DNA from 2 places in the Vibrio sp. JCM 18905 genome. Region 2 is predicted to be linked to the other one. Evidence: riboswitches for the same ligand, from Rfam matches in the RefSeq annotation. Region 2 holds a riboswitch; the other holds the start of a gene.
The links. A riboswitch is a leader RNA that binds a small molecule or an ion and turns the genes downstream of it on or off. The one in region 2 is predicted to bind cyclic di-GMP.
Positions count from the first base shown of each region.

Region 1 (4,428 bases), on a different replicon from region 2:
GAGCTGGAAGCCTACCACAGTGTTGAAATTCGCAGTTTTCTAGCAGGTTTAGGTGAAAATGAGTCACTGAAACCAGCCGTTGATAGCCTCGTTGATGCGCTAAACCGATTGCAAGATCGTGAAGACGCTCAATTGGAGCTTGCTGCTGACTTTTGTGAACTGTTTTTGAAGACAGAAAAATACGGCGCTCTTCCTTACGCATCGATGTACATCGGTGAATCAGGTTTGCTGAATGACAAGCCAGCCGAGGAAATGGAAAAGTTGATGGCAGAATTTGGCGTTCAAGTAGATGAAAATCTAAAAGAGCCTGCTGACCACTTAGCCGTTGAACTCGACTTTCTCGGCAACATGATTATCCGCTCAAACGAACTTGAGCAAGAAAAACACATGGAAGAAGCCTTCGTTAAACAAAACGACTTTATCCAGCAACAGTTGATGTCTTGGCTACCTCAGTTTGCAGACAAATGTAAACAATTCGACGAATTTGGGTTCTACTCGAGCGTCGCGAAACTATTAGTTGCATTTTGTAAACTAGACAGCGCTTACCTTCTTGGGGAATAATTGCCGCCTATTTTTAAGGAGCCCGCCTATCGGGCTTCCTGTATACCTGAAATAACTGAATGTAAGTAAGTTGGGTATATTATTCGTTTGCCTTAACTTAGCTCAAAGACGCTTGGTTATTTAGCAGTCAAAATGTGACTTCAAATACACAAATCTCTTGCTGAAAACATTGCTAGTCAGTCCACATAGGGCTAAAATGTGAGCGCAAACGATTAAATATGATTTATATGTAAACCGCTGAAATATAGCGGTTTTTGTGTTTTTTAACAGGTTGATGGCAATTTCTCATCAGATAGAAAAAAGATAAAATTCATCGACCGATGCTGCTACGTACCCTTTTGTCGTGCTTGGACCAACCGCTGCCGAAACACTTAGCGCCAACCTTAGATTGCTGGGTGTAAACCATTAGAGCATCAGGTACATCCAACACGACATATTTCAGTAGCTCGATACAGGACACCATTTATGGCCACTATAAAAGACGTTGCTCGCTTAGCCGGCGTTTCCACTACGACAGTTTCGCACGTTATCAATAAAACGCGTTTCGTTGCAGAAGCAACGCAAGAAAAAGTAATGAAAGCCGTGGACGAGTTGAATTACGCGCCAAGTGCGGTTGCACGCAGCCTAAAGTGCAACTCAACTCGTACGATTGGCATGTTAGTAACGCAGTCAACCAACCTATTCTTCTCAGAAGTGATTGACGGGGTTGAGAGCTACTGTTACCGCCAAGGCTACACTCTGATTCTGTGTAATACGGGTGGGATTTACGAAAAACAACGCGATTACATCCGTATGCTGGCTGAAAAACGTGTTGATGGCATCCTAGTGATGTGTTCTGACTTAACCGAAGAGCTTAAAGAGATGCTTGACCGTCATGCCGACATTCCTAAAGTGGTCATGGATTGGGGTCCAGAAAGCTCACAAGCGGACAAGATCATGGATAACTCAGAAGAAGGTGGCTACATCGCAACCAAACATCTGATCGACAATGGCCATACTGATATTGCTTGTCTAAGCGGTCATTTTGAAAAACTTGCTTGCCAAGAACGCATTGCAGGTTTCCGTCGCGCGATGAGCGAAGCAAACCTAGCTGTAAATGAAGACTGGATCCTTGAAGGTAACTTTGAATGTGATACGGCCGTATTAGTCGCAGATAAAATTACAGCAATGGACAAACGTCCGACAGCGGTATTCTGTTTTAACGACACAATGGCTCTGGGCCTAATGAGCCGACTACAACAAAACGGTATCAAAGTTCCTGATGATATTTCAGTGATCGGCTACGACAACATCGAGCTTGCGGAATACTTCTCTCCACCGTTAACCACTATCCACCAACCTAAACGTCGTGTGGGTAAAAATGCGTTCGAGATCCTACTTGAGCGAATCAAAGATAAAGAACACGAAAAGCGAATTTTCGAAATGCAACCTGAGCTTGTAATTCGAAACACCGTGAAGAAAATGAACTAAAATTCGCCAAATATAACGATGTCAAATAAGCGCTCTAAAAGGGCGCTTATTTTTCATCTCTAAATAACTTTTCCCTGACTTAGGTTTGTTAGACAAAAAATCTCGAATCTCTAAGTCTCTGTTTTATATGTAGGTAAATCACACACCCTCACAACCTCGAGATCATCCCGCCTTATTCTCAAATATGCACAAATATGCGCTTGTCGACACTTTTTATTGAACCAGAATCACACTTTTACGGGTAAAACGTGATGTTAATTCAATATACGAAGTATGCTCATTCTGTCACGCACAGGGCAAACCATTCGAAAGGGTGGGACGCAAAGCCTCCGGCCTGAACCATAATACTATATGGAAGGTAGCGGGGTTACCGATGGCAAGTGTGCAAGCGATGACTTTACCCTGTAATGACATTGCTTTTGCGCATGTTTGCTACTCTCTCGGACCTGACTTTTGGTGGCGTAATATTAATTACACCGAGATAACAAAACATGGATAAACCGATACTCAAAGACTCTATGAAGCTATTTGAGGCACTTGGTAATATCAAGTCGCGCTCAATGTTTGGTGGCTTCGGACTATTCGCTGATGAAACAATGTTTGCACTAGTTGTAAATAATCAGCTTCATATAAGAGCAGACCAACAAACTTCATCTGACTTCGAGAAACAAGGGCTAAAGCCTTACGTTTATAAGAAACGTGGCTTCCCAGTCGTTACTAAGTACTACGCAATTTCCAACGATTTATGGGAGTCTAGCGAACGCTTAATCGAAGTAGCTAACCAATCGTTGAAAAAGGCAAAGCTTGAAAAAGAACAGCAAGCAACTACAAAGCCTAATCGCTTAAAAGATTTGCCTAACTTACGACTGGCTACTGAACGCATGCTAAAAAAAGCAGGCATTGAGTCAGTAGAAAAACTGGAAGAGGAAGGTGCACTTAACGCTTATAAAGCGATAAGAGATACGCACTCTGCAACCGTCAACATTGAACTGTTATGGGCACTAGAAGGTGCTATTAACGGTACTCATTGGAGCGTTGTACCTCAAGCTCGCCGAGATGAGTTGATGAATGGCCTCCAATAAAAGTCGGCCTTAAAAACTATCTTGTAAAACCGCAGTCTAATCTGCGGTTTTTTTGTGAAATTTTTTCGACTTTCCTTCTGTCTTATTACATATATCCCAAATTGGAATCATAAATATGAATAAGAAACTGATATTAGGCCTAATCCTGGTCGCGATCATTATCTTTTTAGGCGTTAACTTTAGTCAGTATTTAACGTTGGAAAATGCAAAAGCCCAACAAGAAGCGCTGACCACATACATCGATCAGAACTTTGTTTTTTCGGCAGCTATTTACTTTTTTGCCTACATTGCAATTACCGCTTTTTCTATTCCTGGGGCTGCAGTGGTTACATTACTTGGTGCGGCTCTATTTGGTTTTTGGACGAGCTTATTACTGGTTTCTTTCGCCAGTACTATGGGTGCAACGCTAGCATTTTTAAGCAGCCGATATTTGCTGCGTGACTGGGTACAAAACAAGTTTGGCAATAAGTTAATCGCAATTAACCAAGGTGTCGAAAAGGACGGTGCATTTTATCTATTTTCCTTGCGTCTCATTCCGGTATTCCCTTTCTTTCTTATCAACTTGTTGATGGGCTTAACGCCAATGTCTGTAGGTCGATTTTACCTTACTAGCCAAGTAGGTATGTTGCCAGGCACTGCAGTTTACTTAAACGCCGGTACTCAGTTAGCAACAATTGAAAGCCTGTCAGGCATTATTTCACCTGCGGTATTGGCCTCTTTTGCGTTACTGGGGCTGTTTCCAATCATCACTAAATGGGTTATGAATAAAGTAAGGCCAACACCGAGTCAGCAAAACTCATAATTAGTAAGTGGACGTGTTTAATGAAAATATTCATTGCTAAAAACCCAGCAGAAGCGCATATCGTGTGCGAATTATTGAAAACCGAGCAAGTCTACTGTGAAGTCCGCGGAGAAGGTATTTTCGGTTTAAAAGGAGAGCTGCCGTTTAGTGATGATACCGATCCTTATGTCTGGCTTTTTGACGCCAAACAACAAGTAAAAGCAGAAGGAATAGTACAAGCCTACCGCAAACAATCCGATGGAAATGAGTATCAAGATTGGCAGTGCCCGAAGTGCCATGAGGTAAACGAGGGGCAGTTTGGTGCTTGTTGGCAATGTGGACATCAAATAGGGGAGCCTTAATAACTCCCCTACTCCTACTCAATCGATTTATTCAGCGCTAAGCAGAAACCGTTTGCTGCTTAATAAATTCGATGGAATGTTGATTGAAATCTTCAGGCCGCTCAACATTACAGACATGACCACAGTTGGGGATCTCTCGTAAAACACTAAGCTTATGCGCCGCAACCATTTC
Region 1 is NZ_AP043879.1:1,058,886-1,063,313, reverse strand. Features, by position in the region: gene torD (molecular chaperone TorD) at 1-561, shown strand, start outside; gene purR (HTH-type transcriptional repressor PurR) at 1,027-2,031, shown strand; cyclic di-GMP riboswitch class I at 2,317-2,406, shown strand; gene ACZ5ZC_RS13140 (TfoX/Sxy family DNA transformation protein) at 2,523-3,113, shown strand; gene ACZ5ZC_RS13135 (TVP38/TMEM64 family protein) at 3,229-3,915, shown strand; gene ACZ5ZC_RS13130 (hypothetical protein) at 3,936-4,256, shown strand; gene ACZ5ZC_RS13125 (alpha/beta fold hydrolase) at 4,294-4,428, opposite strand, start outside.
Region 1: linked by a shared signal. The riboswitch ahead of ACZ5ZC_RS13140 (TfoX/Sxy family DNA transformation protein) and the one ahead of gbpA (N-acetylglucosamine-binding protein GbpA) in region 2 are both predicted to bind cyclic di-GMP.

Region 2 (4,428 bases):
CAACGAGTAAACGCTTTTTTGATCCGACTCGATTCGTTAAAGGTGGGGACCTCATTGATGTGAAGTGGCTGTTTGAAGAGTCTAATCGTTTGTATCCCGTCGATGAAAATAAACTGTTTAATGGCATTCCTTTTCTGGCAGCGACGACGAATGTAGATACAGGACAGGCAGATTATTATCGCGTGACGCGTGATAATTTTCACCATGCGATTGAAGCGACAACAGCGTTACCCATTGCATACAAGCATACCCCTTGCTTTTCTGGAGGCTGCTATACCGATGGCGGGGTGGCAGATTCCATCCCGGTGCGTGAGGCTTATCGTCGCGGGGCTCGAGACATAACCGTTGTGCTTTCTCACCCGCTAAATTATGCCAAGAAGCCAGTAAAAACCACATGGCTGATGAAGAAGTTATTTGCCGAACATCCTAAAATGGCGGACGCGATGTTAAGACGTGCAGATAACTACAATCAATCGTTGGAATTTATTCGTAACCCTCCACCGGGAACGCATGTCAGAGTGATTGCACCACCAGATAATTTTCCTGTTCAGCGCTTATCAATGCGACAAAACGTTCTATTGGAAGGTTATGAAATGGGGCTGATTGAAGGGCGGGCTCATTTGGCTAATTTGTCAGGTGTTCACGGTTTAGATCGGGAAAACTGCCATTTTTGCGTTTGATAATGAAAGAGCCTCATAGCGAGGCTCTTTTTATTTAACGTTCAAAGGGCGATTTAGTTGACTTTATCCCAAGCCATTTCCCAGTGTGAACCAGTTCCTGGTTCGTATTGGTTTGCGCTTTCTTTCCACTGTACACAGTAACCAGAGTATGGGAAAGGTTTACATTGGTAAATGGCACCGTCGCTTGCAAGCACTTTTGTGCCCGCCGTGTAGCTAGATAGCCCTTCAGGAAAGACAAAATCGTACTCGCCAGATGGTGGTGGCGTTACTGACTCTTCTTTTAAGTGAAAGTCGAGCGTTTGCTGATCCACCAAGTTGCCATCTTTGTCTTTAATACGAGTCACGAGCATATGGTGACCAGGCTCTGATTTGGTTAAAGCGAGCGATACAGCCTCTACCGAACCGTCTTTCATTTCATCTGCCCAGCTTGCAAGTGGCTCACGGTGGTGATTGTACACGGTGAGTTCTGCGTTTAAATCGCCTTCAGCAGTGAGTGTCAGATCCAACGTTGTCGGTGTTGACTCAATAATATATTCGTCTGCTAAGCCATCTACTGTGAGTGAATACTCTGGAGCGGGAGTTTCTATCTTGTAGCCGATTTCTACACGCTCAAGGCCGCTATTAGCTTGCAGGTACACCGGGTTAGTACCATAAACAGGAGTGAATTTATCCTCGGCATACTGTCCAGCTTGCAGTTTAGTTTGCTCTTGGTTGATCTTCGTTGCTAGAGCGTAAGACCAATTTTTCGCTTTGCCCATGACTGCATCGGTAATTTCTAGCTCGGTTCGATAAGCTATGTTTTCACCCGCCTGATCAAATACGCGTGTATAAACCGAATCTCCAACATTTAAATCCATCGTCGGAATAATTTGACCGCCTTGCGTCCAATCTGGAATGACTGGACTGTCACCATCAAATTTCACATCGATCACGTTATAAAATGAAGCCGCTGTGTCGCCAATATCCCATACCGCCAGAATGACGTGATACCCCTCTCGCGTAGGCACATTACATTGATGGCTCACCTGTTTTGGAGGTTGAACCATATTGCCGTCGACTACACAGAAAGGAGTCAGATCAAACGAGTCGCGTGATAGTGAGGCATTTGGGTTCCAATCAGGTTTGGTGATGTAATATTTCCAGTCACGCGTCACATGGTTAGCGGTAAATGTCCATTCAAAAGTCTGTGTACCTGATTGAATAGGACGTTTAACCCAGCGGTCGGCAGTTTGTTCATCAAGAGCGGCAGCTAGAGCGGTTTCGGCACTTGATATTTTTCCATCGCGAGGCCCTGTTTGTGGAAAACCATCAGGACCTTCAACACTTTGTGGCTCGTATTGAATGGCACCGCAGTTATTATTTTTTTCTTTAGTATCAGGTGTTGGATACTTACATAGTGCCGCGCGACTTGCAGCGACACCATCATTGGTTTCTGATACGTAGCCGTGAGCCGCAGCACTTGAGCTAATGCTTGCAAGTGCTAATGCAAGTACGGATTTGGTTGGGAAGGATTTCATCACATGTCCTCTGTTATGGCTGACAAATTAATGTCACACCTCGGCGCATGCTGAGCATGAAGCAACGCTGTATGAATCCATACTTTGGATAATGTAGTGTTGCAACATGGCAACCCCGCTATCATGAGCATTACTTTTGATGATGGAATGCTGACAGACCGGAAGCTTTGCGTCCCACCCTTTCGAGTGGTTTGCCGAAATGTGATTGAGCAGCCAAAATTTAGCTCAAGAATTTACATGTGGAAAAGTAAACGACACTGACATGGAATCATGTTCTCAAATTGAAAGGTAACGGTACGCCAGCCTCATTGATATTGTGCTATTTTGCTTCTAAGGTATTGGTTTTAATGTTGTTTTTGTCTTTTTTATAGTTAGAGTGAATGGGTTGCTAGTTGTTGGGTTGAATGTGGGAAGGGGCAGTATTAAGGATAGAAGAAGCACCGTTTAAAGGGCGGAATATACCGCCCTCTGAATCATTTAATTAGGCATAATGACGGTATCAATAACATGAATGACGCCGTTTTTAGCTTTCACATCGGTTGCCATTACATTTGCATCGTTGACCATGACTTTATCACCCATGGTTTTAATCATCACGTCTTGCCCCTGAACCGTAGTCGCTTTGTCCAGCTTAACAACATCGGCAGCCATTACTTTCCCTGGGACGACGTGATAAGTCAAAATGGATACTAACTTGTCTTTGTTTTCCGGCATTAAGAGCATATCGACTGTACCGTCAGGCAGTTTTGCAAAAGCGTCATCCGTTGGTGCAAAAACAGTAAATGGTCCTTCTCCTTTGAGTGTATCGACTAGATCAGCCGCTTTCACTGCAGCGACAAGTGTATTGAAAGAGCCGTTTTCAGTGGCAACGTCGACAATATCAGCCTTCATCATGCCATGCTCATGAGCCTTGACGGGAAGCATAAAAGATAAAGTCGCCATCAATGTAGCCGTGATAACCAAGATACGTTTAAACATAATGTGTTCCTTACGAGTTGAGGGTACAACGGTTTCCCTAGAGAATGTCTCCGTTTGTACGTATCTAAATGAAGAGATGATCAACGAGCCCTGCTTTCTTTCGATGGTCTCACGTGTCGCGTTAAAATCCGTTTGCCTTCTTGTTTTACATCGGCCCGTTTGCGCCATGTCCATAGACGCTCCCTTGCGTCTTTAGCTGCGCTATTTAGGTCGACAATAGGCGCTAGGTAACGGCTATCCGGTTTCAAGTGGTACATGACGGTTTCCATCTGTGTCATTGTCCAGGGCTCGAACAATAGTGGGGTGGGGACCATTTGCAATTCAGGCACCCATTTATAGATGAACGCGCCATCAGGGTCATGTTCTTGGGCTTGCTTAACCGGGTTGTAAATCCGGATTGTATTGGTCCCAGTTACCCCGGCTTGCATTTGGAATTGTGGGTAATGAATACCAGGCTCAAAGTCGAGGAATAGTTGCGCTAAATGCGTCACGCCAGTTCGCCAATCCATGTTCATGTGATGAGTGAGAAAACTAACCAGCATGGCACGCATGCGAAAGTTTATATAGCCAGTCTGATGCAAACAGCGCATACAGGCATCGATCAAAGGTATGCCTGTATGCCCGGATTTCCATGCTGCTAACTTTTCTTCATCGAAAGTGCTACTTTGTTTAATCAACGGTTCGTAAGCCCGGTTAACACAGTAAAACTCCATGTCGTATTCCGACTCGAATTTCTGCATGAAGTGACAGTGCCAATGCAGCCGTGAAGACAACGCAATTAAGCTGCGACGAAACCCAGCAACTTGCCAGTATTTCAATAGGTACTGATAAACTTCACGCAAGGATATATTACCCCAAGCGAGGTATGGAGAAAGGCGAGTACAGGCTGTACGTGAGGCTGTAGGATTAGAGATGCTTCGATAATAATCGCGACCTCGTCGATTGAAAAAATCTTCCAGTGTTTTCCAAGCGAGTTGGCTTCCTCCCGTTTGCATTCCTTTGCATTTTGATAGCCAGGATGAAGGTGGCGAAAACGCGCAGCCGAGAGATTCTGCATCCAATGAATGCAACAAGTTGGTCTGCAGCTCAAGAGGGCTTATGGAGGCTCTCATGACCAAATCCCAATGTTTGTCCCAACCCTGCCGGCCTTTTGCTCCTCTAATAACAGCACCGTGCTCGAACTCAAACCACGTGATGTTCTGCTCATGCAGCCAGTCGGCAATTTGCTTATCGCGCTCAAAGGTGCAGTTGAG
Region 2 is NZ_AP043878.1:941,804-946,231, forward strand. Features, by position in the region: gene ACZ5ZC_RS04085 (patatin-like phospholipase family protein) at 1-680, shown strand, start outside; gene gbpA (N-acetylglucosamine-binding protein GbpA) at 734-2,197, opposite strand; cyclic di-GMP riboswitch class I at 2,303-2,403, opposite strand; gene ACZ5ZC_RS04095 (fasciclin domain-containing protein) at 2,675-3,175, opposite strand; gene ACZ5ZC_RS04100 (FAD-binding domain-containing protein) at 3,256-4,428, opposite strand, start outside.